DNA from 2 places in the Paenarthrobacter aurescens genome. Region 1 is predicted to be linked to the other one. Evidence: riboswitches for the same ligand, from Rfam matches in the RefSeq annotation. Region 1 holds a riboswitch; the other holds the start of a gene.
The links. A riboswitch is a leader RNA that binds a small molecule or an ion and turns the genes downstream of it on or off. The one in region 1 is predicted to bind S-adenosylmethionine.

Region 1 (3,203 bases):
TCATCAGGACCACCGGGCTGGGAACGCCGGTTGCCGCCATGCCCATCACCAGGGAAAGGTTGCTCACCAAGCCGTCGTTGGCGCCGAAAACAGCAGCGCGGAAGGTCCCGGAAAGCCTGTTGCGTCCGCGGGTGGCAAGGCCACGGACCACTTCTTCATGGATTTGTTCATCGGCCACCATGGCAGGAGTTGCTGCAGGTTCGGTGCCGTAAGGGGAACGGCCCTCGGCGCGCTGAGCCAACGCGAGCACAAAAACCGAGCCGAAGTTGCGGGCAAGGAAACCCAGGAACTGGCTACGGGTGGATGCTGCCTTGGGCATTCCGGCATGCTCGCCAAGGAGCTTGAGCCAATGGGCCTCATGCCGGCCTTCAGCTTCGGCCAGGGCCAGAAGGATCTGGCGCTCCTCGCCGTCACGCCGCTGGGCCAACTCACGGTAGACGGCAGCCTCGGCGCGCTCATCGGCCAGGTACTGGCGCCAGCGGCGGATGTCCGCGTTCGACGGTGCAGCTGCTGGGGTGCCGGCGTTCCCGGCTGCTGCCGAATCGGGGGTGGGGTCCGGAGCGGGGCTCGACGAACTGGTGGATTCCTGGTGCATCTGCACTTTATCTCCTGTGCTGGGTGGGGTAGTAGCGGCCCCATTGCATGCCCCACACTACCGCTTATTCCCGCGGATTTTTGGCCGGTATTCCTTAGTGGGAATGTTCGGCGCACCGTAATTTCCGGGGCTCCTTGACCCTCGGTTGAGCCGGTGCTCAGATGGAGGGACAGGGGAATGGGGGCCTCCCACCCTTGGATTCCTGCATTCGGGTCAACGGGCTGAACTGCCTGGGAGAACAGGCCCACGAGACGGAGGTTGCATCATGAACACCACCGAATCACACGGCAACTACCCGGAACGGACAACCATCGAGTCCGACCCGGCCTACGACTACGCCGAGGACCAGGAAGTGGACGAACCCTGGGTTGAGGAAGTAGACGCACCTGAGGACGACGAACGCGTAGTCCCCATTGACGAGACCGAAGAGTTCCGCGAAGAAGACGAGGAAATCTAGCGCTGCTGTGCGTGGTTCAGGGCGAAGTTCCTTTCCACGCCTGCGCGTTTGCCTGCGCCGGCAACCGCCACCGTGAGGGTCTTCGTGGCTACACACCAGCGCGTCGGCCGGACGGCCTGGGCCAGCGCCTGAGCTATCAGCTGCGGTTCGGAATATCTGAAGTGCTCCGTTCCTGCCTTGGTAGTAATTGTCACCGTGCCCAGGAAGAGGTCGACGGCGGGAATCACCATCACCGTCCCGGCGGCGGTTAGAGCTGGGGTGCTTACTGCTGCTGGGGTGCTTGCGGGGTGGGTGGTATCGCCTTGGTACGGCAAGGGATTGCTCCTTGGGGGAGTGCTCTTGCCCGCTCGGTTGTCTCTGGTCCGGGACGGGCCGCTTCCTCATCCGAACCACCCGTGAACATGGGGTTGGCGTGTGGCAAGTCGGAGCTTGGCGCCACATCTCTTGAAGCTGGGACCACCCTACCCCACACCCCTGCGTTGTGGGGCCTGGTTTGCGTGGTTTGTGGTTGTTTTGGGGCGCAGAGCGGGCCCCGCAACGTGGAGCCCCTGGTGTTGTGGGGCCTGGTTTGCGTGGTTTGTGGTTGTTTTGGGGCGCAGAGCGGGCCCCGCAACGTGGAGCCCCTGGTGTTGTGGGGCCTGGTGTGCGTGGTTTGTGGTTGTTTTGGGGCGCAGAGCGGGCCCCGCAACGCCACTCGAGTTCTGCGTCTCAGTACGCCAACGCAAAGCGGCGCCGCCCCGTAAAGGGGAGGCGCCGCCGTCGAGCGTTGCTTGTTTCTTTGCCCTTGCTTACGGGGCGGGCGTGGTGAGTTCTTCCTCTGCCACGCGGGTTCCGGCCACACGGTCCGTCCAAGCCTTCATGACGGCCGGATCGGTGGGCTTACTGGCCAGCGAAACCACTACGTACACCAGTGCCGAGGCGATCAGGCCGAAGTAGATGGGCTCGTTGGCATAGATGCCGTCCAGCGGAACTTCCGCATTGATCTCGAGGATGATCATGGTTCCCAGGGTTACCACTGAACCGGCAGCCATGGACCATGCTGCGGCAATGCCTGTTCCGCGCTTCCACACCAGGCCGCCGATGATGGCCACCAGCAGGCCACCCACCAGGATGTCGTAGGCGATTGTCAACGCTGCCACCACGTCCTTGGTGGAAATGGCGATGATGATCGCTACGATTCCCAGCCCGAGGACCCAGTAACGGTTGGCCTTGACGTCGTGCTCAGGGTTGTCGGAGTCGGAAGTGTCCACCGTCTTGCCGAACCAGCTGGCAACGAACGGCATGACGTCTGCGCGGGCCACGGTGGCCGCAGCAATGAGTGCACCGGAGGCGGTGGACATCATGGCGGCCACAGCAGCGGCGAGCACCAGGCCGCCAATGCCGATGGGCAGGAGGCGGGTGGCCACCTCGGCGTAAACGTCATCCTTGGCAGCGATTTCGACGCCGGCAAGGGCAACGTTGGCCGCCATGCCGATCAGGGCGCCAGCGAAACCGTAGAGGATGCAGTAGACGCCAGCGGTGGCGCCACCCCAGCGCGCCACGGTGGGGGTCTTGGCGGTGAAGACGCGCTGCCAGATGTCCTGGCCGATCAGGAGGCCCAGGGTGTAAACGACGAAGTAGGTGATGATGGTCTGGAGGCCGATGCCACCGATGTCAAAGAAGCTCTCATCGACGCGTGCACGGATGCCGTCGAGGCCCCCGGCAGCGTTCAGGGCGAACGGGAGCATGAGGAAGAAGATGCCCACGGTCTTGATGACGAACTGGACCTGGTCTGCAAGGGTGATGGACCACATTCCGCCGATGGTGGAGTAGACCAGGACGATCGCGCCGCCGATTGCGATGGCGAGCCAACGCTCCCAGCCGAAGAGGACCACAAAGATGGTGGCGTACGCGCCGGTAGAGGTAGCGCACAGCATCAACGTGTACGCCAGCATGACAATGCCCGAGGTCTGCGTTGCCGTGCTGCCGTAGCGGAGGGTCAGCATCTGGGAGACCGTGTAGATCTTGAGCTTCTGGATGGTGCCGGCGAACAGGAGGCTGAGCAGCAGCACGCCCGAACCGATTGCCACAACAAGCCACATGCCAGAGATGCCGAATTTGTAGCCCAGGCCGACGCCGCCCACGGTGGATGCGCCGCCCAGGACCACTGCA
Region 2 (3,203 bases), 1.6 Mb from region 1:
CCGGGCTGCTGTCCAAACCCATCAGGCTCGGGTACCTGAATGGAATCGCGTTGCTGGTGGCGTTATCGCAGCTTCCGGCGTTTCTGGGGATAGAGGCCGACGGCGATATCTGGCAGAAGCTTGCAAAGGTCACCACCGGATTGCTGGGCGGGGAGGTCAACATCGCTGCGCTGCTGTTGGGCGTCGGTTCACTTGCCCTCATTTGGATCCCGCGACTCCTGAAATGGAAAGTGCCGGGCGTCCTGCTGGCGGTGGTTGGCTCGTGCGTTGCCACAGCTGTTTTGGGCCTGGACGACGACGTCAAGGTCACCGGCGTCCTGCCTCAGGGGCTTCCAATGCCGGCGCTCGGAGGAATCGGCTGGGCGGATGCTCTGGCGCTGCTTCCCGCAGCCGCAGGCATTGCCCTTATGGCCTTCGCGGACACCGGTGTCCTGTCCCAGTCGCTGGCAGCCAAGGAAGGAAAGAAAGTCTCGGGCAACAGGGAGATGGCTGCGCTGGGGGCAGCCAACACGGCCACCGGACTGCTGGGCGGATTCCCCATCTCCGGCAGCACCTCCCGCACCCCTGTGGCGGTGGACGCCGGTGCCAAATCCCAGATGACCGGGGTGGTTGGTGCCGTGCTGGTCCTTGCCTTCATGCTCCTGGCACCCGGGGTTACCGGATACCTGCCTTCGGCAACGCTGGCCGCGGTGGTCATTGCCGCTGCTATTGCCTTGGCTGACCCTTCCGGCGTCAGACGGCTCCTCAGCCTGAGCCGCAGCGAATCAGTGGTGATGCTGGCGGCATTCTTGGGAGTCCTTACCGTCGGTGTGCTGCAGGGAATCGTGGTGGCCATAGCCTTGGCACTTCTGGACTTTGTCCGCAGGGCCTGGGATCCGTACCGGACAGAACTCGGAGCTGAAGACGGGCTCCCCGGGTACCACGACCTCGAGCGGCATCCTGATGGCGCCCGCATCCCCGGACTCCTGATCCTCCGCTTTGATGCGCCTCTCTTCTTCGGCAACGGGCAGGTTCTGGCCGCCTTCGTCCGCGAACAGTTTGACGAAGCCCCGGAGGGGAATTCAGCACCGGTTACCCACGTTATTCTCGCCGCAGAGCCCATTACCGGGATTGATACCACGGCACTGGATGACCTCGTCACGCTGGACGAGTGGCTGGCCAGCAAAGGTGTGGACCTCGTGTTCGCCGAACTGAAGGGACCGGTCAAGGACAAGTTGATCCGGCTTGGCACAGCCGCCCGTTTCACGCCCGACCATTTCTTCCCCACGGTGGGTGCCGCCGTCCGTGAGTTGAAGGACAAAGTATGAAGAAGCCGCCGGTTACGCAACATGACGGCCGGACAACAGCCCGCAAGTGCAGCCCGAGGCCCGTGGATGTTACGTTTTTCTTGAGTAATGAGTACCAGCGCAAAGCCCTGACTTGCTGGTCGGCAACCCTCTCTCCGGCGGGGTGCCTCAGGTGACTACTCGGCGTATCGACAACTCGAACTGCAAGCGTGACTGAGGAGCACCAGCTATGCCTGAACCCACTGAAGAAAAACTTTCCTATCGCCTGATCACAGGCCCTGACACCCGTGATTTCTGTGAGCGGATCCACAACGCCCTGGCCGAGGGCTACGTGCTCCATGGCAGCCCCGCAGCCACCTTCAATGGCACGGACGTCATTGTGGCCCAAGCGATCGTGCTGCCCGCCGCAATCGCCAATGCCGATGCCGCTGTGGCCAGTGCAGTTGACCAGCTTGAGAACTACGAAGACAACGAAGCATTCGAGGGCCACGCATGAGCTACGCAGGTGACCTGACCCCGCACGATGCGTGGGCCAAGCTCGAACAGGGCGCCATCCTGGTGGATGTCCGCACCGAGGGTGAATGGGCCCACATCGGAATCCCGGACACCAAAGCCACGGAAAACGATCCCTTGTTCATCCAGTGGAACCTCGCCGGCGGCATCCCCAACTCCCGTTTCATCGAGGACTTGCGGCAGCAGGCACCCGAGGACGATTCAGTTGAACTTGTGTTCCTGTGCCGTTCCGGCCAGCGCTCCATCTCCGCCGCGATTGCCGCAACGCAGGCCGGCTATACCTCCTACAACGTCCTGGAAGGTTTTGAAGGCGAACCGGACCGCTACGGCGAACGCACGGTCAACGGCTGGAAGAACCGTGGCCTGCCTACGAATCTGGGGACCGAGTAAGTGACCTTCAATCCTGACGCCGCCGGCTGGAGCCCTGACACCCAGGCCGTCCGCGGTGGCCTTGACCGTACCAACTTCCAGGAAACGTCCGAACCCGTTTTCCTGAACTCAGGCTTCGTTTATGAATCCGCCGCTGCGGCCGAGCGTGCCTTCACCGGTGAGGACGAGCGCTTCGTCTACTCCCGTTACGGCAACCCGTCCGTCGCAACGTTCCAGGAGCGGCTGCGGCTGCTCGAGGGAACCGAGGCATGCTTTGCCACGGCCTCAGGGATGTCTGCGGTCTTCACCGCCTTGGGCGCTCTCCTGGCTGCCGGCGACCGCGTGGTAGCTGCCCGGTCCTTGTTCGGATCCTGCTTTGTGATCCTCAATGAGATCCTGCCCCGCTGGGGCGTCCATACGGTGTTCGTGGACGGCCCGGACCTGGACCAGTGGCGCGAAGCCCTCTCCGAGCCCACTACTGCGGTCTTTTTCGAGTCACCTTCCAACCCCATGCAGGAGATCGTGGACATCGCCGCGGTCAGTGATCTGGCGCATGCCGCCGGGGCCACCGTGGTGGTGGACAACGTATTCGCCACTCCCCTGCTGCAACGCTGCGGTGAGCTGGGCGCCGATGTGATCGTGTACTCCGGTACCAAGCACATCGACGGCCAGGGACGTGTCCTGGGCGGCGCGATCCTGGGCACCAAGGAATTCATTGATGGTCCGGTCAAGCAACTCATGCGGCACACCGGCCCCTCGTTGTCCGCGTTCAATGCCTGGGTGCTGACCAAGGGCCTTGAGACAATAGGGCTGCGCGTAAACCACAGCTCGGCGTCCGCCTTGAAGATCGCAGAGTGGCTCGAGCAGCAGCCTGCCATCAGCTGGGTCAAGTACCCGTTGCTCAAGTCCCACCCGCAGTACGAGCTTGCTGCGAAGCAGATGAAGGCGGGCGGCACGGTGCTGACATTCGAACTGTCCCCCTCGGCCGGGCGGTCAGCAAAAGAGGCTGCGTTCGCCTTGCTCGACGGCCTCCGC

Region 2: linked by a shared signal. The riboswitch ahead of ABI796_RS17545 (DUF1737 domain-containing protein) and the one ahead of ABI796_RS05120 (hypothetical protein) in region 1 are both predicted to bind S-adenosylmethionine.

The regions. Positions count from the first base shown of each region.
Region 1 is NZ_CP157456.1:1,069,787-1,072,989, forward strand. It holds gene ABI796_RS05110 (VIT1/CCC1 transporter family protein) at 1-595, opposite strand, end outside; gene ABI796_RS05115 (hypothetical protein) at 861-1,052, shown strand; gene ABI796_RS05120 (hypothetical protein) at 1,049-1,366, opposite strand; SAM riboswitch class IV at 1,383-1,502, opposite strand; gene ABI796_RS05125 (sodium:solute symporter) at 1,841-3,203, opposite strand, start outside.
Region 2 is NZ_CP157456.1:3,778,128-3,781,330, forward strand. It holds gene ABI796_RS17540 (SulP family inorganic anion transporter) at 1-1,307, shown strand, start outside; SAM riboswitch class IV at 1,391-1,502, shown strand; gene ABI796_RS17545 (DUF1737 domain-containing protein) at 1,516-1,782, shown strand; gene ABI796_RS17550 (rhodanese-like domain-containing protein) at 1,779-2,189, shown strand; gene ABI796_RS17555 (O-succinylhomoserine sulfhydrylase) at 2,190-3,203, shown strand, end outside.